One region of the Paraburkholderia sp. Ac-20342 genome, then DNA from elsewhere that is predicted to be linked to it. Evidence: riboswitches for the same ligand, from Rfam matches in the RefSeq annotation. Region 1 holds a riboswitch; each other region holds the start of a gene.

Evidence for each region. A riboswitch is a leader RNA that binds a small molecule or an ion and turns the genes downstream of it on or off. The one in region 1 is predicted to bind cobalamin.
Region 2: another riboswitch for cobalamin. It lies ahead of cobW (cobalamin biosynthesis protein CobW); the one in region 1 lies ahead of G3N58_RS32270 (CbtB-domain containing protein).
Region 3: another riboswitch for cobalamin. It lies ahead of G3N58_RS00775 (TonB-dependent receptor); the one in region 1 lies ahead of G3N58_RS32270 (CbtB-domain containing protein).

The regions. Positions count from the first base shown of each region.
Region 1 is NZ_JAAGPQ010000143.1:4,558-12,134, forward strand. It holds gene G3N58_RS32240 (efflux transporter outer membrane subunit) at 1-1,151, opposite strand, end outside; gene G3N58_RS32245 (HlyD family secretion protein) at 1,148-2,155, opposite strand; gene G3N58_RS32250 (DUF1656 domain-containing protein) at 2,152-2,361, opposite strand; gene G3N58_RS32255 (FUSC family protein) at 2,413-4,515, opposite strand; gene G3N58_RS32260 (MarR family transcriptional regulator) at 4,522-5,247, opposite strand; gene G3N58_RS32265 (histidine phosphatase family protein) at 5,446-6,075, opposite strand; cobalamin riboswitch at 6,132-6,275, shown strand; gene G3N58_RS32270 (CbtB-domain containing protein) at 6,318-6,539, shown strand; gene G3N58_RS32275 (CbtA family protein) at 6,551-7,291, shown strand; partial or broken gene G3N58_RS32280 (hypothetical protein) at 7,505-7,577, opposite strand, start outside.
Region 2 is NZ_JAAGPQ010000005.1:142,534-150,110, forward strand. It holds gene bluB (5,6-dimethylbenzimidazole synthase) at 1-99, opposite strand, end outside; gene G3N58_RS03685 (cobyrinate a,c-diamide synthase) at 83-1,408, opposite strand; gene cobO (cob(I)yrinic acid a,c-diamide adenosyltransferase) at 1,412-2,014, opposite strand; gene G3N58_RS03695 (cobalamin biosynthesis protein) at 2,011-2,583, opposite strand; cobalamin riboswitch at 2,827-3,067, opposite strand; cobalamin riboswitch at 3,147-3,427, shown strand; gene cobW (cobalamin biosynthesis protein CobW) at 3,548-4,666, shown strand; gene cobN (cobaltochelatase subunit CobN) at 4,673-7,577, shown strand, end outside.
Region 3 is NZ_JAAGPQ010000001.1:188,298-195,874, reverse strand. It holds gene cobT (nicotinate-nucleotide--dimethylbenzimidazole phosphoribosyltransferase) at 1-789, opposite strand, end outside; gene G3N58_RS00785 (ABC transporter ATP-binding protein) at 835-1,677, opposite strand; gene G3N58_RS00780 (iron ABC transporter permease) at 1,674-2,744, opposite strand; gene G3N58_RS00775 (TonB-dependent receptor) at 2,772-4,772, opposite strand; cobalamin riboswitch at 4,862-5,122, opposite strand; gene G3N58_RS00770 (ATPase) at 5,331-5,690, shown strand; gene G3N58_RS00765 (cell division protein ZapA) at 5,687-6,001, shown strand; RNA gene ssrS (6S RNA) at 6,179-6,360, shown strand; gene G3N58_RS00755 (EVE domain-containing protein) at 6,492-6,950, shown strand; gene G3N58_RS00750 (SIMPL domain-containing protein) at 7,213-7,577, shown strand, end outside.

The sequences.
Region 1 (7,577 bases):
TCGGCTTCGCGAATGCGGCCGCGCGCGCCGTTGGTCGGGAAGGTCCAGCTAATCAGCGGACCGAAGGCCCAGCGCCCGGTCGGCGAGGTACCGATGTCTTCGAGAATGCCCGTGAAGCCCGTCGATGCGCCGATGCTCACGCTCGGATAGAGCGCCCCGGTCGCCACGCCGATACGTGCCGTCGAGGCCGCGAGCTGACGCTCGGCTTCGTGCACGTCGGGGCGGCGGCGCAGCAGCGCGGCGCCGTCGCCGATCGGAATCGGCTGGCTGAGTTGCGGCAGCCGATCGCAGGCGAGCACGGCCGGCGGCAGATCGGACGGCGCGCGCGCGAGCAGCGCCGCGAGCCGGTATTGCGCGATCTTGCGGCGCGCCGTATAGCGCGGGATGTCGGCCGCGAGGTTGTCGACCTGGGTCTGACCGCGCGTGACGTCGGTCTGATTGCCGCGGCCCGCGTCGCGCAGACGGCGCGACACGTCCACACGCTGCTTCTGCAACGCGAGCGATTGCTGGGCGATGCGCAACTCCTCGGCCGCCGAGCATTGCTCGACGTACGAGCGCACGACGTCGGCGACCACGGTGATGCGCGCGAGGTCGCCCGCGGCTTCGACGGCTTCGGTGTCCGCCGCGGACGCTTCGACGCCGCGGCGCAGCTTGCCGAACAGATCGATTTCGTACGAGATGCTGATGCCGAGGTCGGCTTCGTTGGCGACCGGCAGTTTCTCGAAGAGCAGGTATTGCTCGGCCGATTCCTGTGCGCGTTCGACCGCTGCCGACGCCTTGCCCGAGAAGCCGCCCTGCGCCTGCGCGACGCCGAGCGCCTCGCGTGAGCGCGCGAGATTCGCGGCCGCGACGCGCAGATCGGTGTTCGACTTCAGCGCTTCGTCGATGAGGCTGTTCAGCACCGGATCGTCGTAGAGCTTCCACCAGACCGTCGGCGTGTTGAGGGTCGAGGTCAGGGTGGGGTCAGCGCCTTCGAGCGCGCCTTTGGCGAGCGGCGCGTTGACGAGCGCCTGCTTCGGCAGCGTGTAGTCGGGGCCGACGTTGATGCAGCCGTTCAGCGCGACCGCGAGCGGCAATAGCGGCAACAGCGGGAGCCATGGCCGCAGCGGCAGGCGCGGCGCCAGCGAGGATAAGGGGCGCGCGAGTTTCATTGCGACGCGCCCGACGCAGCCGCGGCCGGCGCGGCGGAACTGGCCGCCACGGCCGAACTGGCCGCCACGGCCGAACCGGGCGCCACCGGCGCGGCCGAAGCCGCCACCGCACCCGACACCGGCTGCCTTCTGACCGGCGACAGATCGCGCACCGACACCGTCGCGGTGCGGCCCGCGATCATGCGGAAGTCGGCAGGCACTTCGTCGAGCGCGACGCGCACCGGAATGCGCTGCGCGAGCCGCACCCAGCTGAACGCCGGGTTCACGTTCGGCAGCATATTCGAGCCTTGCGTGCGGTCGCGGTCCTCGATCCCGGCGACGATGCTCTGCACGTGGCCGCGCAACGGCGTCGGCTCGCCCATCACGGTGATGTCGACCGGCTGGCCGATGTCGATGCCGCGCAGCTTGGTTTCCTCGAAGTAACCGTCGACGCGGAACGAGTGCATGTCGACCACCGCCACCACCGGGCGGCCCGCCGCGACGAATTCGCCGGCGCGCGGCGCGCGGTCGTTCAGATAGCCGTCGACCGGGCTTTTGATCGTCGAGCGTTCGAGGTTCAGCTTCGCGGTGTCGATCGCGACGTCCGCGTCGGCGAGCGCGGCCTCGCCCGCATCGACGCGCGAGCGGCTTTCCTCGAGCACTTCGGCCGCGACGAGATTGCCGAGCTGGCGATTGCGCGCGTATTCGCGGCGCGCCTGGTCGAGCGTGGCGCGGCGTTGCTGCGCGGTCGCTTCGGCCTGGCGCAGCGCGAGCGCATAGCGCGCCTGATCGATCACGAACAGCACCTGGCCTTGCTTGACCTGCTGGTTGTCCGTCACCTCGACCGACGAAATCAGCCCCGAGATATCGGGTGCGACCTGGATCACGTCGGCGCGCACGTGTCCGTCGCGGGTCCACGGCGCGAACATGTAATAGGCGACCAGCTTCCACAGCACGAGCGCGGCCACGACGACGACGATCAGGGTCAGCAGGATCTGACCGAGCGAGAACCAGGTTTTTTTCACGTTATTAGTCTGTGCGAAACGACGACGACAAGGCCCAGCACCAGCACATAGATGCCGAGATCGAAGATGGAGCGATGCCACACGAAGCGGTAAAAGCCGACGTACGCGAGCACCGTGCGGATGACGAGGTTGATCAGGTAGGCGATCAGCATCAGCACCAGCACGGACGGCACGAACACGCCGAAGATATCGATTTCACCGATCATCGCGGGAACTGGAAAAGAGTGGGAACGGGCTGCCGGAAGCGGAGGCGCGCATCATGCGGAAGCCTCCGGTTCGGTCGGCGTCGGCTTCGTGAGCGTGGCCGGAAACAGCGAAAGACGCAAGCCGACGAGCGCGTGCAGCGCGTCGCGCAACTGGCGCGCCGAGGTCGGCGAGGTTTCGGTCGGCGCGGCGGCATTCGCGAGCCCTTGCGCGGTGACGCGCGCGACCGCCGCGTCGATCGACACCATGAGGCTCTGCGGCACCGGCTCGCGGCGGCGCCGCTCGACGCAGCTCTCGTAGTAACTGCGTACGCCGTCGAGAACGTGCTCGATCGCGCCCGGCACTTCGCCGCCGAGCTTGCGCGTGGCGCGGCGCAGATCGATCGCGTTGAACGCGATGCGCAGATCGCGGAAGCTTTCGATCGACGGATGACGGTGCTCGTCGGTCGCGGCGAGGCGCGGGATCAGTTGCATCAGACGGTCGAGCATGCGTGCGGCGAGATTGCGCGGGTCTTCGATCGGCGTCGTCGACGCGGTCAGTGCGACGTCGGCCCAGTTCGAGCGCAGCAGGCGCGAAGCCGCGAATTCGGCGCCGAACGGACGCGTCACGCGGGTCCACAGATACGCGTAGAGCAGGCCGGCGAGGCCCGCGAGATTGGCGTTCACGAAGGTGAGAAAGTTAGCCTCGTAGGCGCCCTGAATGCTGATGAAGGTCGCCGTGTTCACCGCGACGAGCACCGTGACCATGTTGAACTGCGGGCGCGGAATCAGCGTGCCGACGAGGATGAACGGCCCGGCGAACAGGATCACGAGCATCGGGAAGTCGTGCACGTGCGGCAGCACCGCGAACAGATAGACGCCCGCCGCGAGCACGCTGACCGCGGTCGCGAGGAAGAAGCGGAACACCATCGGCGCGGGTTCGTCGAGCGCGGCGAAGAAGCAGCAGGCCACCGCCGCGAGCGTCACCGCGCTGGCGCCGTCGTTCCAGCCTGAGCCGATCCACAGGCTGCACGCGAGAATCACCGCGAGGCCCGCGGACACGGTCGCGAACAGCATGATGCCGCGGTCGTAGAAACGCTCGGTGCCGCCGAGCCGCCAATGACGGAAGTGCGGCCGCCACGAACCTTCGTCGCGCGCGATGATGATGCGCAGCGAGCGGCAGTCCTGCCATACGTCGATGACCTGCCTCAGACGCCATAGCGCGTTCGAGAGCAGCGCGCCGTCCCAGTGCGCGAGCGCGGCCGCGGGTGGACGCAGCGCCGCGATGCGCTCGCGCAGCGCGTTGGCGGTTTCGTCCGGGTGATAGCCCTTGCTCGGCGCGGGCAGCGGCTGGTTGAACCACTTGATGACGTCTTTGAGCAGCGCGTCGAGTCCTTCGGGCCAGCTGTGCTGGCCGTTGTGGTAGAGCGCGAGCAGCGGGTCGGCGAGCGAGGACATGATCGGCAGCAGCAACTGCATGCGTCCGCGCAGTTCGTGTGCGCGCGCGAGGATGTCGGGCCGCGTGTGATCGTAGGCGAGCTGGCTCAGCAGCAGTTCCAGACCGTTGATCGTGCTCGCGAGCCGCTGCCGCGCGCCCGAAATCGCCGCGCTCGCGATGCGGCCCGACAGCGTTTCGGTCGCGTAGAACGCGGCGTCGCGAAACCATGCGTCGGTGCGCTCGATGATGGTCGGCGCGAGCCGGCTCGGAAACAGCGCACTGCCGACGATGCTCGCGCAGACGATGCCGACGAGGATTTCCTCGGTCCGGCTGACCGCGAGATCGAACACGCCGGTGGGATTCGTCACCGAAGGCAGCGCGATGATCGGCATCGTGTAGGCCGCGAGCATGAACACGTAGCTGCGCGCGGTGCGGTCCGATACCGCGAGGTAGAGCATCGTGCCGGTCCAGAGCGCGACGACCACGCTGAACAGATACGGCGATTCGACGAACGGCGGCACGAGCAGCACCGCGCCCGCCGCGCCGAGCGCAGTGCCGAGCGCGCGATAGAGTGCCTTCGAGCGGGTCGCGCCGACGAACGGGTTCGACACGATATAGACGGTGGCCATCGCCCAGTACGGCCGCGGCAACTGGAACGCGAGTCCGATGTAGAGCGCGAGCATTGCCGCGAAGAACGTCTTGACCGAGAACAGCCAGTCGCGAAAGGAAGGGTAGGCCATAGACCGTTACGCGGACCCGGCGTTGTGTGGCGCCGTTGCGCGGACGCCGCGTTTGGTGGACTTGCGTGCCTTGACCGTACCGTGCGCCTTGCCGGCGCCTGGGGCCGCGCTCTTGCCGGTCTTGCCGAGTTTGACGGCGAGGGGTTCGCGCCGCGCGGGTTCGCGTTTGAGCGGCGACGTGGTGCGCTTGGACGCGGCGCGTTCGAGCGGCGCGCGGGTGCCCGCTGCAGGTCCGGCCGTTGTGCCGCGTTGCGGCGGCTCGGGCTTCGCCGCCGCTTCGGCGTCGAGCTCGGCGCGGCCGCTGGCATCCGTCGTGAACGCATCGAGCACGCGCAGCGTGGCTTCGAGATCGTCGCGCGACAGGCCCTTGAGCGCCTGGGCGCGCAACGTGACCAGCTCCTCTTCCATCTTCGCGGTGACGGCGCGGCCTTCGTCGGTGAGCGCGACGGTTTTGGCGCGGCGGTCCTCGGGATCTTCCTCGCGGCGCATCAGGCCCGCTGCGCATAACTGATCGAGCAGCCGCACGAGCGAAGGGCCTTCGATGCCGATGTGATCGGCGAGCGTAACCTGGCGCACTGCCGAACCGAGCCGGCTCGCGGTCAGAAGCGGGGTCGCGCACGCTTCGGAGACGTTGAAGGCCGCCAGCACGCCATGACTCGTGCGCCGCCACTTTCTGGCGGCGACGACCAGCGTGCTGCTGACGGTGCGGCGCAGGGTATCAAGATTCGGCATGGCAGGTATTGTATTTCCTTGATATTCGTTAGCAAACTATTGAATCGGAAATTCGCGCCGTGCCGGGAGAGTCTGCGGCGCGAATGCGACAGTCGCGTTAAACGGAGGGGGACGGGACGTGTTTCCGATGGTGTCGGATGCGGCGGCGGGGCTGCCAGCAGGGGAGCGAAGCCGTATGTTTCGCATGCCGCGTTCGCGTCAGCGAGTGGCGGCTGGCCACCATGTCCAGCCGCGCCGCGAGTGGCGCAATTCGACGACCGACAGCGGAGCGATCTCGATGCGAGGAAATACCTGTGCGGATGCGCCGAGCGCATGCACGATGGCGGCTTGCAGCAGCGGCGCGTGCGTGATGGCGAGCACCGTGTGTGTTTGCGGCGATACGGCTGGCGGTGCCGGGTTTGCCGCGTTGCATGTCGATGCCGATGTCGTGGGTCCGTCCGGTGCGTCGAGCCATGCGCCGATCCGTTGCACGAGCTGGCTGAACGATTCGCCGCCGGGCGGCGCGGTGTCGGCGTCGCGAGTCCACGCGGCGAGTTGCAAGGGCGCTTCATTGGCGAGATCCGCGAGGCGCTGGCCGCGCCAGTCGCCGTAGTCGATATCCGCTAGCGCTGCGGCGGGTGTGGCGTTCAGGCCGAGCGCCGCAGCCGTATCGCGCGCGCAGGCAGCCGGGCTCGTGAAGACGCGAGCCTCGTGCGCAAGTGCCAGACGGGCGCGCGCCGCTTGCGCTTCGGCGGTGCCGCGCGCGTCGAGCGGGTCGTCGGAAGGGAAGCGGCCCGCGCGTTGCGAGGCCGTCGCCGCGTGGCTTATCAGTAGCAGTCGCGTATCCATTCTGTGCTTTCCCGATGCTGCCGTTTGTCCACGCGAGCTTGCAAACGTGGCCGAAGCTTTCATGAAGGCAGAAGTTTAGCGCGTAGAATAAGGGCTCCGCGAAGCACGGAAGCCGGTGAGAGCCCGGCGCGGTCGCGCCACTGTAATCGGTTTGCAAGCAAGAGCCGAAAGCCAGACCTGTGCTTCGCACCATTCCTATGTCATCGACTTTCGGGGCGCGTTACCCCCAGGAGATATCCATCATGGCCGAAGCCGTTTTCGATCCCGCCGCGCAACCTGCGGCCGAGCCTACTCCGATTCCTTTGCGCGAACTGCTGCCGTGGGTGGTATTCGGCGGTTTGCTGCTGTTGCTCGCGCTTTATTTTGTTGGTGCGGAAGAGGGGGCTACTTCGCTGGTCCCCGGCATGTACGTGCATGAGTTCGTGCACGACGGCCGCCATCTGCTTGGCTTTCCCTGCCACTAACGGAGTCCGACATGGTTGGCAAATTACTGGTGCGCGGGATGCTCGCGGGCATCGTCGCGGGCTTGCTCACATTCAGCTTCGCGAGACTCGCGGGTGAGCCGCAGGTCGATCAGGCTATTTCATTCGAAGAAAAAGCGGCGGCCGCACGCGGCGAAGCTCCCGAGCCCGAACTCGTGAGCCGCGAAACGCAGGCGGGTCTCGGTCTGCTGACCGGCGTCGTGACGTATGGTGCGGCGTTCGGTGGTTTGTTCTCGCTTGTGTTTGCGTATGCCTATGGACGGGCGGGTGCATTGAGCATGCGCGCGTTGTCCGCATGGCTCGCGCTCGGCGCCTTCATCGCGCTCGTGATCGTGCCGAATATCAAGTATCCGGCGAATCCGCCATCGGTCGGCGATCCCGAGACGATCGGCATGCGCACGGGGCTGTTCTTCCTGATGATCGCCATTTCGCTCGTGACGATGGTGTTTGCGCTGAAGGTGCGCCGCCGCGCGGTTGCGAAGCTCGGCGCGTGGAATGGCTCGATCGTGGCAGGCCTGGTGTTCGTCGCGATCATCGCGGCCGTGCAGTTGTCGATGCCGGTCATCAATGAAGTGCCCGCCGCTTTCCCGGCCGTGCTGCTGTGGAAGTTCCGCGTCGTCGCGATCGGCATGCAGGTGATCATGTGGGCGACGATCGGGTTGCTGTTTGGCGCGCTGGTCGAGCGCAGTGCATTCATGCGTACGAATGCGCGCGTAACGATGAGGTCGGCCTGAGATTGAAGGCAATGCATGACCGCGAAAGCGGTCATGCTTCGCGCGCAACGCGCAAGAATGGTTTTACTTCAATGACTTGGCGTAATTGTGGAGTGGTTATCCACAGGCTTGCGAACATTTTCTGTGGAAAAGCTCCTCAGGTCGCTTTTCGCCAATTACCTAATCTTCTAATCCATGTTCTTCGCTTCTCCCGGTGCAAATTAAATCGGATGGCTAACTAATTCGAATTCGATGCCATGGTGCTCGATTTTTAAGCTCTTCGATTTTTTTAAAAGAAATTGTGAGA
Region 2 (7,577 bases), on a different contig from region 1:
GGGATCGACCGGATCGGCCACGAAGTGGCGCATGTCGCGGCGTTCGTAAATCGCGCGATATACCGCGTCGCGCTCGGAATCGTCAAAAGGCTGCGCCATGGAACAGGGCGGCCGTGAAGGCCGGGTTGGAAGGCCAGTAGGCGTGCATATAGGTTGCCACAATCGGGCCCACGCGATAAACCGCCTCGCCGGCGGCGTCGCTGTGCGCGCGTGTGGCGAAGCACAGCGGCGCGAGCGGCGTGCTGAGCTTCGAGTAGTGGAACGTGTGGCCGGTCAGCGGGCCGTGCAGGCTGTCGATCTGCTGCATGCCGAGCGCGGCGAAGCGCTTTTGCAGCGTCGCGTGACCGGGCACGAGGCCGAGCATGGGCGTGCTCGTGCCGTGCGCGTCGGTCAGCCGGTCGAGCAGATAGAGCATGCCGCCGCATTCGGCGACCACGGGCTTGCCCGCCGCGACGTGCGCGCGGATCGACGCGGCGCTGCGCGCGTTGCCGGCCAGCGTCGCCGCGTGCAGTTCGGGATAGCCGCCCGGCAGATAGAGCGCGTCGATGTCGTCGGGCAGGGCTTCGTCGGCGAGCGGCGAGAAGTCGTGCACTTGTGCGCCGAGCGCTTCGAGCAGCGCGACGTTGGCCGGATAGATGAACGAGAACGCGGCGTCGCGCGCTATCGCGATCCGCTTGCCTTCGAGCAGGCGCGGCAGGACGTCGGGCGCGGGCGTACCGAAGTCGACGGCCGGCGGCAATTCGGCGAGCGCGGTCGCCGCGAGCGTATCGGCCGCGCGCTCGAGGCGCGCGTCGAGGTCGTCGATTTCGTTTGCCTGGTGCAGGCCAAGGTGCCGGTCGGGCAGCGTGATTTCGTCGCTCGCGGCGATGTGCCCGCACCAGTGCAATTCGGGCGGCAGCGCTTCCTGCAGCATCTGCGCGTGGCGCGCCGAGCCGACGCGATTCGCGAGCACGCCATGAAACGGCAGTTCGGGCCGAAAGCGCGCGAGCCCGAACGCGAGCGCGCCGAAGGTCTGCGCCATCGCCTGCGCGGAGATCACCGCGAGCACCGGCACGCCGAACGTCGCGGCGAGATCGGCGCTGCTCGGCGTGCCGTCGAACAGGCCCATCACGCCTTCGATCAGGATCAGATCGGCCTCGGCCGCCGCTTGCGCGAGCAGGTTGCGGCACGGGGTTTCACCGACCATCCACAGATCGAGCGACAGCACCGGCGCGCCGCTCGCGCGCGCGAGGATCATCGGGTCGAGAAAGTCCGGGCCGGTCTTGAACACGCGCACGCGCCGTCCGAGCCGCCGGTGCAGGCGCGCGAGCCCCGCCGTGATCGTGGTCTTGCCCTGGCCCGAGGCGGGCGCGCTGATAAAGAGCGCGGGACAGGCCGGGCGGCGCGTCGCTTCGGGCGCTGACGGCATCGCTCAGAACTCCACGCCGCGCTGCGCCTTCACGCCCTGCTCGCGATACGGATGCTTGATCGCGCGCATTTCGGTGACGAGATCGGCGGCTTCGATCAGCGCGTCCGGCGCATGGCGGCCGGTCACGACGACGTGCAGCATCGGCGCGCGCGCGTTGATGACCGACAGCACTTCGTCGAGCGGCAGGTATTCGTACTTGAGCACGGTGTTCAGTTCGTCGAGGATCACCATCTGATAGTCGCCGCTTTCGATCATCCGGCACGCCTCGTCCCAGCCCTTGCGCGCGGTGGCGATGTCGGCGTCGCGGTTCTGGGTGTTCCAGGTGTAGCCGTCGCCCATCGTGACGAAATCGCAGTGTGCGATCGCGCCGAGAAAGTCGCGCTCCGAGGTATGCAGCGCGCCCTTGATGAACTGCACGACGCCAAGGCGCATGCCGTGGCCGAGCACGCGCACGGCCATGCCGAACGCGGCCGTGCTCTTGCCCTTGCCGGTGCCGGTGTTGACGATCAGCAGGCCTTTCTCGACGGTCGCGGCGGCCTGTTTCTTTTCATGGCCCTCGCGGCGGCGTTCGGTCATGCGTTGATGCGATTCGGGATCGGTTTTCATCGAAGGTCCTGTTGGGGAGTGTCGGGTTGGGTTGGAGCGGTGTCGGCGTCGCTGCTGGCCGAGGCGATCGCGACGGTAACGCCGTCGTGCACGGTCTTGGGTACGAGCAGGCGCGCGGGCTGTGTGGGCGATGCAGCGGCTGACGCAGCCGCCAGGGTCTGCGCCGCGAGCAGCGCGCAGGGTTCGCAAACGCCATCGACGCCGAGATGCGTTTGCGCGGCCAGCGACGGCGTGGCGACCGGCACCGCGGCGATCTGCTCGCGGCTGAACACCTGCAACGGCAGCGCATGACGCGCGCAGAATTCGCGCAGGCCCGCTTCATGGGCTTTGGCGTCGAGCGTGGCGACGGCGTGAATCTGTTCGAAAGAAGCGACGCACGCGTGCGAGCCGAGCGCGGCGCGCACCGCCGCTTCGATCTGTTGCGCCGAACTGCCGAGGCGACAGCCGATGCCGACGCCGAGCGTCTTGCCCGGGCGTCCGGTGTGTCGAGCGGCATCGGCTTTGGCTTCGGCATTCGCGTCAGCGCAAGAGGCCTCGTGCCCGGCGCTGGCGAGCGAGGCGCGCGTCATCGCGGCATGCAAGGCAAACGCCTCGCGGTAATGGAAAAAGGGCGGCTGCCTGCAAGGGCGCACGCGGCAAGGAAGATCGAGGTCATGCGGTACTGCGAATCCGGGCTTGGACCATCGCGCGGCGCGTTGCGTTTTTGCGGCGAAAACCCCGTGGAAAAACGCCACGCGCGGCGCGGCCATGCTTGAACGCCATCACATCCGTTCCCCGCGGATTCCGGCGGCCGGCAACGCAGCGATGAACGCGGCGCCGCCTCCGCGTCTGGCCGGTATCCGGGCTGGCGGCCTCACGCGCTTTGCCTTCCCGTCCGGATTCGTCGGACAGTGGCGCGAAAAACGCATGTGCGACGCGGCCGGAACGGCGCTCGCGTCGCAGGTCGCTTACCGTTGCGGGGACAGCACAGATTGAACGCATGACGCGCTGCCTGTTTCCCGTTTAACTGCACACGCGAGCGCATGTGCGGGCACCAAACGCGCGCATACGATAGCACATGGCGCCCCGCCGGATAAGCGCGCGCGGCGCTTCACGCGGTGTCCTTTCCTTGACTGCGCATGGCCGTGGGCCTACACTCGCACGCACTTCTGGTGCTCGCGCGCGCATCCATGCGCGTGCAGTTAAACGGGAAACAGGGAGCCCACCTGCTCTGGAACGGGCCAACCTGTGCTGTCCCCGCAACGGTAAGCGAAAAGCGGTATCGGCTGCATGGCCGGCCACCGCGGAGCCGGCTTCGATGTCCACGCGCAAGGCTGCGTCGGCATATCACCACTGGTCGAGAAACCACTCGGCCGGGAAGGGGAAGCGGCGCTTTCGCCAGCCCGGATACCGGCCCGAAGATGCAGGACGGACGCCACGGGGATGCGGCGTCGCGTTCACGACCTCACTTTCCGCTTTCTGTTTTCCGTTGTCGCGGCAACGCCGGCGCTCGTTCCGGCATGCGCGGCGCAACGCCTTCGGATGAACCTCACGATGCAAACTCAATTGCGCAAGATCCCCGTCACGATCATCACGGGCTTTCTCGGCAGCGGCAAAACCACGCTGCTGCGGCACATTCTTCAGCATGCGGGCGGCAAGCGCATCGCGGTGATCGTCAACGAGTTCGGCGAACTCGGCATCGACGGGGAGATCCTCAAGGGTTGCGGCATCGGCTGCGATGAAAACGGCGTCGAAACCGAAGGGCAATTGTATGAACTCGCGAACGGTTGCCTCTGCTGCACCGTGCAGGAAGAGTTTTTTCCGGTGATGGAAAAGCTCGTCGAGCGCCGCGGCGAAATCGATCACGTGCTGATCGAAACCTCGGGTCTCGCATTGCCGAAGCCGCTCGTGCAGGCGTTCAACTGGCCGCAGATCAAGAGCAGCTTCACGGTCGACGCGGTCGTGACCGTCGTCGATGGTCCGGCTGCCGCGAGCGGCCAGTTTGCCGCGAACCCGGTCGCCGTCGATGCGCAGCGCAAGGCCGATCCGAATCTCGATCACGAATCGCCGCTGCACGAGCTGTTCGAAGATCAGTTGTCCGCGGCCGATCTCGTGATCCTGAACAAGACCGACCTCGTCGACGATGCGCAGCAGCGCGCGGTCGAAGCGCTGATTCGCGGGGAGATTCCGCCGCAGGTGAAGATCGTGCGCGCGCAGCAGGGCCAGCTCGATCTGCACACGCTGCTCGGGCTCGAAGCGGCTTCGGAAGAGACGATCCACCTGCGCCACGATCATCACGGTTCCGCCGACGATCCCGACCACCACCACGACGAATTCGATTCGGTCGTCGTGGAAGCGCGCGTGTCGTCGCGCGACGCGGCGATCGCCGCATTGCAGACGCTTGTCGAAGGCCACACGATTTATCGCGTGAAGGGCTTTGCCGCGTTGCCGGGCGCGGCGATGCGCCTCGTGATTCAGGGCGTGGGGCGGCGCTTCGACAGCTATTTCGACCGGCGCTGGCAGGCCGGCGAAAATGACGGCGGCGCGCACGCCGGCAGCCGTTTCGTGCTGATCGGCGAAGACCTCGATCAGGCCACGCTGCAACGCGCGTTCGACGCGGCACTCGACGCCGCCGCTAGTGCGCCCGCGAGCGTTGCCGCACACCAGGCGTAAGCGCTCATGCATCTGCTACGCACGACGCCGGGCGGTTTCGTCGACGATACGCAGGGCGTGATCCGTATCGATCAGCAGCCTGCCGATATCGTCGTGCTCAGTTCCGCCGACACCACGCTGTCGCTGCTCGCGAGCGTGGTTCCGCGTCTCGGCGACGGCTTCCCGAGCCTGCGGCTCGCCAACGTCACCTATTTGCGGCAGCCGGCGTCGGTCGATTTCTATCTCGACGACGTGTTGCAGCATGCACGCGTCGTCGTGGTCGATCATCTCGGCGGCGAGGCTTACTGGCCGTACGGCATCGAGCAGGTCGTCGCGCTCGCGCAGCGCAGGCAGCAAACGCTTGCGATGTTTTCCGGCGATTTGCAGGAAGACCCGAACCTGCTCGCGCGCAGTACCGCGAGCGCCGAGTTGTGCCATCAGTTGTGGCGTTATCTGCGCGAGGGCGGCCCGCAGAATGCCGAGGCGTTCCTGCGCTGCATCGCCTATCGCGCGCTCGATTGGGGACGCGAGCCCGAGCCGCCGCGCGCGTTGCCGGCCGCGTCGCTCTATCATCCCGCGCACGACACGCCGACCATCGCCGACTGGCAGGCGCGCTGGCGCCAGGACGCGCCTGTGGTCGCGATTCTGTTCTACAAGGCGCATCTGCAGGCTGCCAATACCGCGGTGTTCGATGCGCTGATCGACGCGCTCGAAGCGCAAGGGCTCAATCCGCTGCCGCTCGCGATCACGTCGCTGAAAGATGCGGTGAGCCGCGAAGTCGTGCAGTCGCTGTGCGCGCAGCACGATGCTGCACTCGTGCTCAATACGACCGCGTTCGCCGCGTCCGCGATCGACGACCCCGAGCCGCTCGCGCTGGCCGGCGACGCGCCGGTGTTGCAGGTGATCCTGAGCGGCGGCAATCGCGAGGACTGGCTCAAGGACAATCACGGCCTCAATTCGCGCGACATCGCAATGCATATCGCGCTGCCGGAAGTGGACGGCCGCATCATCACGCGTGCGATCAGCTTCAAGGGGCTCGCCTATCGTTGTCCGCATACCGAGGTCGACGTGGTCCGCTATCAGCCCGACCTCGAACGCGTGCGTTTTCTCGCCGAACTGAGCCGCCGCTGGTGCCGTCTACGTTCGCTCGACAATGCGGACAAGAAGCTCGCGCTGATTCTCGCGAACTATCCGATGAGCGAAGGGCGCATCGGCAATGGCGTCGGGCTCGATACGCCGGCTTCGGTGGTCGGCATTCTGTCGATGCTGCGCGGCGAGGGCTATCGTGTTGGCGAATTGCCCGAAAACGGCGCTGCGTTGTTGCAGAAACTCACCGAAGGCGTGACCAACGATCCCGTTGTGCGCGATCTGCGTCCGGCCTTGCAAAGCCTTGCACTCGACGACTATCTCGCGCATTTCAACGCGCTGCCGGCGAGCGTGCGCGATGCGTTGAACGCGCGCTGGGGCCCGCCCGAGCAGGACCCGACGCTGCGGCGCGGGCGCTTCATGATCGCGGGCTGGCGCTGCGGGCACGTATTCGTCGGCATTCAGCCGGCGCGTTCGCGCGAGCAGGGCGATTACGCGAGCTATCACGATGCCGAACTCGTGCCGCCGCATGCGTATCTCGCGTTCTATTTCTGGCTGCGCCGGCAGTTCGGCATCGACGCGGTCGTGCACGTCGGCAAGCACGGCAACCTCGAATGGTTGCCCGGCAAGAGCGTCGCGCTGAGCGAGGCGTGCTGGCCCGATCTGATTCTCGGGCCGATGCCGCATCTGTATCCGTTCATCGTCAACGATCCGGGCGAGGGCAGCCAGGCCAAGCGGCGCACGCAGGCGGTCATCGTCGATCATCTGATGCCGCCGCTCACGCGCGCCGAAAACTATGGACCGCTGCAGGACCTCGAACGCCAGGTCGACGAATACTACGAAGCGCTGATGGTCGATCCGCGCCGCGCGAAGCTGCTGCGCCGCACGATTCTCGCGACGATCGTCGAGCACCGCCTGCACGAGGAACTGAGCCTCGCCGCGCCGAATGGCCAGTATGATGAAGACGCGCTGCTTACGCGCGTCGATGCGTGGTTGTGCGAACTGAAGGAAGCGCAGATTCGCGATGGTCTGCATACGTTCGGGCAATCGCCGGCCGGCGTGCAGCGGCGCGATACGCTGCTTGCGCTCGGGCGCTTTCCGATCGGCGATGGACAGGGGCGCAGAGCGGGGCTCGTCGACGCGCTGGCGCGCGATCTGCGTATTGATCATCTGTTCGATCCGTTGACGGTCGATTGGGCCGGGCCGTGGGACGGTCCGCGCCCGGCCGTGTTGCAGCGGGTCAGCGACGCGCCGTGGCGGCATTACGGCGACACGCGCGAGCGGCTGGAGATGCTCGCGGCGGAGTTGTTGCTCGGGGTGTGTGGTGTGGGCAGCGATGAAGCGGATGGCGCGCGTGCGGCTCCATCGTTTGAGAGCAACTTGCCGCAAGCCGCGCTAGTTATCGAACGTTTGCGCGACGACGTGCTGCCGCGTCTCGACGCCTGTGGCCCGCAGGAAATGCTGCAACTGAAGCGCGGCCTCGAAGGCCGTTTCGTGCCGCCGGGGCCGAGCGGCTCGCCGTCGCGCGGACGGCCCGACGTGTTGCCGACCGGCCGCAACTTCTATTCGGTCGACACGCGCGCGGTGCCGACGCAAGCGGCCTGGGCGCTCGGCCTGAAATCCGCGCAGCAGCTGATCGAGCGGCATTTGCAGGAACATGGCGATTATCCGCGCGCGATCGGCCTGTCGGTATGGGGCACCGCGACGATGCGCACCGGTGGCGACGATATCGCGCAGGCGCTCGCGCTGCTTGGTGTGCGGCCGAAGTGGGCGCCGGGCAGCCATCGCGTGACCGACTTCGAGATCATGCCGATCGAAGCCTTCGACCGTCCGCGTATCGACGTGA
Region 3 (7,577 bases), on a different contig from region 1:
GAGAATCGTCATGCGAGCTTCGGCGGCTGCGAGATACGCGCCCGCCATCATCGCGATCTCGAAGCCGCCGAACGTCGCGAGCACGTCGAGCGGCGCCGGCGTTGGCGCGTGATGCGCAAGCGCCGCCGCGAGCACGTTGCGCTTGCGCGCGAGCCCCGCGTTGTCGAGACCGGTGCCGCGCCCGACGCATTCGTCGATCGGCACATCGCATAAACGGCTCATCAGACACGCGGCCGACGAGGTGTTCGCGATCCCCATCTCGCCGAAGCCGATCACATTGGTGCCGAGCGCCGCGTGATGACGCACGCGCGCCGCGCCCGCCTGCAAGGCGGCCAGCGCCTCGGCCTGGGTCATCGCCGGTTCGTGCGCGAAGTTGCGCGTGCCCGGCGCGACCGGAATGTCGACGAGCCCTTGCGTCGACGGCAACGGCGTCGCGATGCCCGCATTGACCACTTCGAGCTCGATGCCCGCGACGCGGCTCAGCGCATTGATCGCCGCGCCGCCCGCGAGAAAATTGGCAACCATCTGCGCGGTCACCGCTTGCGGATACGGGCTCACGCCTTCGGCGGCAATGCCGTGATCGCCGGCGAAGACGATCATGGCCGGGCGCTCGACCGTCGGATGCGTGCTGCGTTGAATCAGCCCCATCTGCCGCGCGAGCGTTTCCAGACGGCCGAGGCTGCCGGGCGGCTTGGTCCGCGTATCGATGATGTGTTGCAGCTCGGCGCGCAGCGTCTGATCGAGCGGAGCGACGTTGGGCAAACCGGCCGGGCGTGGAAAGCGAGTCATAGGTATAAGCGGAAATCGCCGCAAAAGAATGTCGGAATAAAAAAGTCAGCCTGATGCAATGTCATGATCGGCACGCAATTCATGACGCATGCGCGGCGCGGGAATCAGCGCCTCGTGCTCACCGTCGCGAATCAGAATCAGCGGATAGCCGAACGCGCGGCTCGTCAATTCGGGCGTCAACACGTCGCGCACCAGGCCGGCGCATGCGCCGCCTGCTCCATCGAGCAGCAATGCGTGCGTCGCGAAGCGGCGCGCGAGATTCAGATCGTGACACGAAAACAGCACACAGCGCCGCGGTTCCTGCGTCCATGCAACGAGCGCTTCGAGGCAATCGATCTGATGATGCAGGTCGAGATGCGACAGCGGTTCGTCGAGCAGCAGAAGCGGCGCATCCTGGCACAACACGGCCGCCAGCGCGACACGTTGGCGCTCGCCGCCCGATAACGACAGCACATCGCGCGCGGCGAAACTGCCCAGGCCGAGCCGTTCGAGCGCCGCCTGCGCGGCCGCGCGATCCGCGTCGCGCTCCCACCCCCAGCCGCCGAGATGCGGAAAGCGGTTCAGCATCACGATGTCGAGCACGCTGGCGCTGAACGCATCGTGCGCGCTTTGCGGCATCAACGCGCGGTGCCGTGCGAGCGGCAACGGCGGCCAGTCGGCAAGACGCCTGCCGTCGAGTTCGACGTGCCCCGCCGACGCCGGCCGCAGCCCCGCGAGCGTGGACAGCAGCGTTGTCTTGCCCGCGCCGTTCGGCCCGGCGACGCACCAGATTTCGCCGGCATGGAAGGTCTGCGTGAACGCATCGAGCAAGGTGCGCGCGCCGGCGCGCAACGTCACGCGTTGCGCGCTCAGCGCCGAAGCCGGGACGGTATCGTGGGCGCGTGTCATGGACGCCTCTTCAGCAGCATCCAGAGAAACACCGGCACGCCGACCAGCGACGTCATCACGCCGACCGGCAACTGCGCGGGCGCAATCACAGTGCGCGCGACGAGATCCGCGCCCATCACCGCGACGCCGCCGCCGAGCGCGGCCGCCGGCAACAGCATGCGCTGATCGTTGCCGAACGCGAGCCGCAGCATGTGCGGCACCACGAGGCCGACGAAGCCGATCGTGCCCGCCGTCGTCACGGCGGCGGCAGCCGCAAGCGAGGCCACCAGGTACACGCGCAGACGCAAGGGCATGACCGCAACACCCAACGCCTGCGCGGCCGCATCGCCGCGCAGCAGCACGTTCAGGCGCGGCGCGGCGGGCACGATCACAAGCAGCGCGAGCAGCAGCGCGACGAGCGCGGTCCACGGCGGCGCGCCGCCGTTGAGGTCGCCGGTCAGCCAGAACAGCATGCCGCGCAAGCGGCTGTCGGGCGCGAGATTGAGCAGCAGCGTAATCAGCGCGCCCCACCCCGCCGCGATCACCGCACCGGTCAGGAGCACCCGCGGCGACGTGTCCTGCGGTTCGCCGCGCCATAACTCGCGCCGCGCGAGGCCAAGCACGAGCAGGATCGACACCAACGCACCGGCGAACGCACTCGCATCGACGATCCACCATGCGCCGCCCGCGATCATCGCCACGAGCGCGAACGTCGCCGCGCCGCCCGATACGCCGAGCACATACGGCTCGGCCAGCGGATTGCGCAACAGCACCTGCAGCAGCGCGCCGGCGAGCGCGAGCAACGCCCCGCACGCGAAGCCCGCGAGCGCGCGCGGCAAGCGCAACGTACGCACGATCTCGCCGGCGAGGTCGTCGGCGCGCGCGGGTCCGGCATGCCACGGCATCAACGCGGCCAGCACGCGCGATGGCGCGAGCGGCACGCTGCCGAGCGCGAGCGACGCGACCAGCACGGCCAGGGCGATGACCGCGAGTCCGAGCCAGATCGCGGCCGCGCGCCTTGCGTTCATCGTGCGCATGGTAGGCGTGACGTGGCCGGCAGCCGGCAGCGAGCCCGGCGCGCGATTCATGCGCGCGCGCTCACGCCGGTGCGTGCGTTACTGCTGCTGCCAGCCAAGCGTGACGTAGGCACCGCGTCGCGGCGAGTTATACGAGTAGGCCGTTTCATAGTCCTTGTTCAGCAGATTCTCGATTTGCGCGCTCACGTACCACGCTTTCGTGATGTTGTAGCGCGCCGACAGATTCACGATGCCGTAGCCGCCCAGATTGCCGGTGCTATCCGCGCGCGGACCGCTCACGATCCACTCGCCGCCCACGCGCCAGCCGCCGATGCTGCGATTGATCGCGAGCGAGCCGAAGCGTCGCGCGCGCCGCACGAGGTCGACGTCGTTGTCGAGATCGACGGGATTCTGCAGCGTCAGCGAGGCGCGCACGTCGGTCTTGCCGACATGCCCGCTCCACGATCCTTCGAGCCCCTGCACTTTCGCGTGCCCGACGTTCTCGGCCAGATAGATGCCGGGGATCGTCTGCACGTAATCGATCAGATTCGTATAGCGCGTCTGAAAGGCACTGACACGCACCACGCCGAGCAGGTTCGATGCGTACTGCAAACCCGCTTCGACCGAATGACTGCGCTCGGGCCGGATCGACGGATTACCGCTCAACGGATAGTACAGATCGTCGAAGCTCAGCGCGCGGAACGCGTCCGAATAGCTTGCGGTTGCCTTCCAGTGCGAGGTGATGTCGAAGCCATAGCCGAGATAGTAACTGTTCGCCCCGCCGAAATCGGAGTACTGGTCGCGCCGCACGTTAGCTTGAATCTGATTGCGGCCGAAGCGCGCGGTATAGCCCGCGAATACCGAATCGACGTGACGGTTGGGCGCCGCGAACGTATCGGAATCGAGGCTCTGATCGAGATGCTCGTAGCCGAGTTGCAGCTTCTGGTTTGCGGCCAGCGCGAAATCGTTCTGCCAGGTGTACTGGCGATTGTCGGTATCGAAGCGGCCGTTGTCGATGCCGTTGGTATTCGACACGCTGCGGTCGTCGCCCTCGGCAACCGTGAAATGCGTGGTCCACCAGTCGGTCAGCTTGCCGTTCGCGAACACCGAGAGCTGGCGCACCTTGCTATAGAGGTTGTTCAGATCGGTCGGCTCGCCATAGGCGTTGTCGTAGCTGTTGTTGCCGTTCGACTGGAAATAGGTGACGCCGGCGTCCCACCTGTCGCTGAACTTGTGACGCAGCGATGCCGAGAGGCTCTCGTTCAGATTGCCGTTCGCGTTCGGATTCGCGCCGGGCGCTTGCAGCGGATCGAGCGAGGAAAAGCCATCGGTTTTGGTGCGCGCGAGCGAGATGCTGAAGGTCGTGCGGCCGTCCTGATCGAGCGCGCCATTGACGCCGACGGTTTGCGTCTGCGTGTGATAACTGCCGTAGCCCAGCGAAAAATTGAAGCGCGGCGGATGATCGCCGCCATCTTTCGTGAACACCTGCACGACGCCGCCAATCGCACCCGAGCCGTACAACGCCGAGACATTGCCGTTCACGACCTCGACGTGATCGACCTGGTCGAGCGGAATCTGCGCGAGTTGCGCGGAACCGAGGCTCACCGAATCGACGCGCACGCCGTCGATCAGCACCAGCGATTGCGTCGACGACGCGCCGCGCAAAAAGAGGCTCGTCGTCGAACCGGGGCCACCTGTACGCGAGATTTGCGCGCCGGGCGCGAGTTGCAGCAGGCCGGGCAGATCGGTCGCGGTCGTGTCGGCAATGTCCTGCTGATCGAACAGCGTGGTCGGCGGGATCGTATCGGCGAGTGCCTGCGGTCCGCGTTCGGCGGTCACGACGACTGGCGAGAGTACGGTGGCCGGCGGGTTCGCGCGGGGGTTCGCATCGGCATCGGTATTCGCATCGGCGGACGCGCTCGAAGCTGAAGCCGATGATGCGGCCGACGAAGCAGCCGGCGAAGCAACGGGCGATGCAACATCGGCCGGCACGGAAGACGCCGCCGACGCGGCAGCCGTGGTCCCGGCAGTCTGCGCATGCACGACGGGCGGCAGACCCGCGAACGCGAGCAGCGCCGCGCGGGCGAAGGGGGACAGCATGGGTGAGAGTCCTGTGGATAGCGTGCGCAGCCCGCTTCCCCGCAGGCCGCCGCGTAACGAGGCGCCCCCGATGTTTAACGTTTTCGCGGGGGACGTCCTCTCCCTCTGGCCGGTATCCGGGCTGCGACACATCGGCCCCGCCTTCCCACGCGTGACGCGCAGTGACACACTTGCAGGTTCAGCTTCGACCTGCAATCAGGACCGACCTGCATGACGAGATGCGGTCGCTTACCGTTGCGGGGGCAGCGCAGGTTCGCGCGTGCCGGTGTCGAACCCCGCGCGCGCCCTGCTTCCCGTTTAACTGCGCGCGCCGAAAAGCGTGCGCGGGCACCAGAGTGCGGCCAGTTTAGGAGCGCCCCCGGCGAGCGTCAAGAAAGGTCAATCCCTGCGCGAGCCGTGCCGTTGAGTGCAGGTTATTGTCCGATCGACGAGCGGTTTTTCATCTTATGGTCGGGAAAATGCTTGCATAAAGCCAAGTTGTTACGTCTCGAAACGAGACAATTGTCGGAACCTGTAACATTCCGCGCTAAAATGCGAGGTCTTTAGAGGACGCAGCACATGCTCACCGAACTCGAATCACTCTCCCAGAACATCGGCAAGCTGATTGCGATCAGCCAGCGCCACCACGAAGCGCGGCTCGCGCTCGAAGAACAACTCGCGCACACGCGTGCCGAAGTCGAAGCCACGCATGCGGAACTCGCGCAATTGCGCGGGGAGCGCGATGCCCTGCAGGCGGAACGCGATGCGCTCTCCGCCAAGATCGACGACGCTCAGGTGCGCCTGAATGCGATTCTCGAGAAATTGCCGCGTGCCCGCGCGAGCAGCGAACCGGATAACCAGCTCGATCTGCTCGACTCCGCTCAACCCGAACCCGAGGAAGCGGAAAGCGACGTGAGCCGCCACGGAGAAAACGCATGACCACCAAGCAGATCGAAGTATCGATTCTCGACGTACCGTATCGTCTCGCCTGCTCGCCGGAAACCGAAGCCGCCCTGCTCGAAGCGGTCGCACGCGTCGATGCGGAAATGAAGAAAATCCGCAACGGCAGCAACGTGCGCGGCACGGATCGCATTGCCGTCATGGCCGCGCTGTCGCTGGCATCGGAACTGCTTAAGCTGCAAAACAGCGTGCGACACGGAGAAGCATTTCCCGCTGAAGAAATCCGGCGTACAATGCAGCAAATGAACGAACAGCTCGGTACTGTGATTGAACAGTACAGCTTGCAGTAAGCGGTCACAGCCGGCTTCGAACCCAATGTCGAACCGGTCGTGAATTCAACGAAGTAGCTTGAAACGCAGTACTTTTTTGCAAAGCGGGTGTGCGGTGTCGGTGAAGCACATGAGCACCTCTCGCAAGCGTTTGAGTTCTTCTGTTAAAGTTTGAACTGCTGTAGCTTCATCGGTTTAGCTTCCCTGCCTGGTTCGCCAAGGTCATATATTCCTTGAACCAATGCCATGTGCACGGTTGCGGAAATTTGTAGCACGGGCGTGCGCGTCACTCTGTCTGATGTACCCGAAGTGTTGCTAACTGCGACCAATTCTGAACCCCCGGTTCAGGATGCCGGCCTAGCGGCTAAGGCGGGGACCTTATCTGGAACGGCATCGTACTTCGGTTCGATGCCGTTTTTCTTTGGGCTGCGTTTTCCGGTGCTGCTTTCAGGTGCTTTTTGCAGGCGCCGGTTCGCGCGCGTCGTTCAATCCCTCACGTTCAATTCGATTCATGCGCTACTGGCTGATGAAGTCCGAACCGGACGAAGCAAGCATCGACGATCTCGCCAACGCACCGCATCGCACGTTGCCGTGGACCGGCGTGCGCAACTATCAGGCACGCAATTTCATGCGCGACACCATGCAGATCGGCGACGGCGTGCTCTTCTATCATTCGAGCTGCCCCGAGCCCGGCATCGCGGGCATCGCGGAAGTGTCGTCCACCGCGTATCCGGACCCGACCCAGTTCGATAACAAGAGTCCGTACTACGACGCGAAGTCGTCGCAGGAAACGCCGCGCTGGATGCTCGTCGACGTCGTGTTCAAAAAGAAGATTCCGCTGATTCCGCTTGCTGCGCTGCGCGAGCATGCCGAGTTGCAGGACATGCGTGTGCTCGCCAAAGGCAACCGTCTGTCGATCACGCCGGTGACCGAAGCCGAATGGCGTTTCATCACAAAACAGCTTGTTTAAGGGCATATCCGGCGTTCGTTCGTGACTTATGACGAACGGGTGAACGCACCGTGTTGTTCTCCGCATGGCGGATAACGCCGAATTAGGGAACCAAGACAACGCGAGCCGCGCCTAATGATCGGACACGCGTGTTGCAGGGCTCATTGAAGGGCTTCGCCTGGCCGGCGAGCCAGCCCGTCGCGAAAGCGAACCCGCAACCCCTACGCCATCACATGTCACTTGTGTCACACGTGCACAACCTGTTCATACAAGGAGTTCAACAATGACGAAACAAGCCGCACGGGCCCTCGCACTCGCTCTCGCCTGCACCGCGCCTGTCGCGCTCGCGCTGACCCCGACCCTCGCGCGCGCGCAAAGCGTCATGCCGCAGCCCGCGGGCGTGCTGTCGCTCAATGCGCAGGCGAGCGCGGAAGTCCCGCAGGACGTCGTCGACATCACATTGTTTTACGAGCAGGAAGCGAGCGATCCGTCCTCGCTCACGGCCACGCTGAACGAGCGCGCCGACGCCGCCTTGCAGAAGGCGCGCGGCGTCAGCGGCGTAACGGCGCGCACGGGCGCATTCTCGATCTTCCCGTCCACCGATCGCGATGGCCACATTTCGACGTGGCGCGGCCGCGCCGAAGTCGT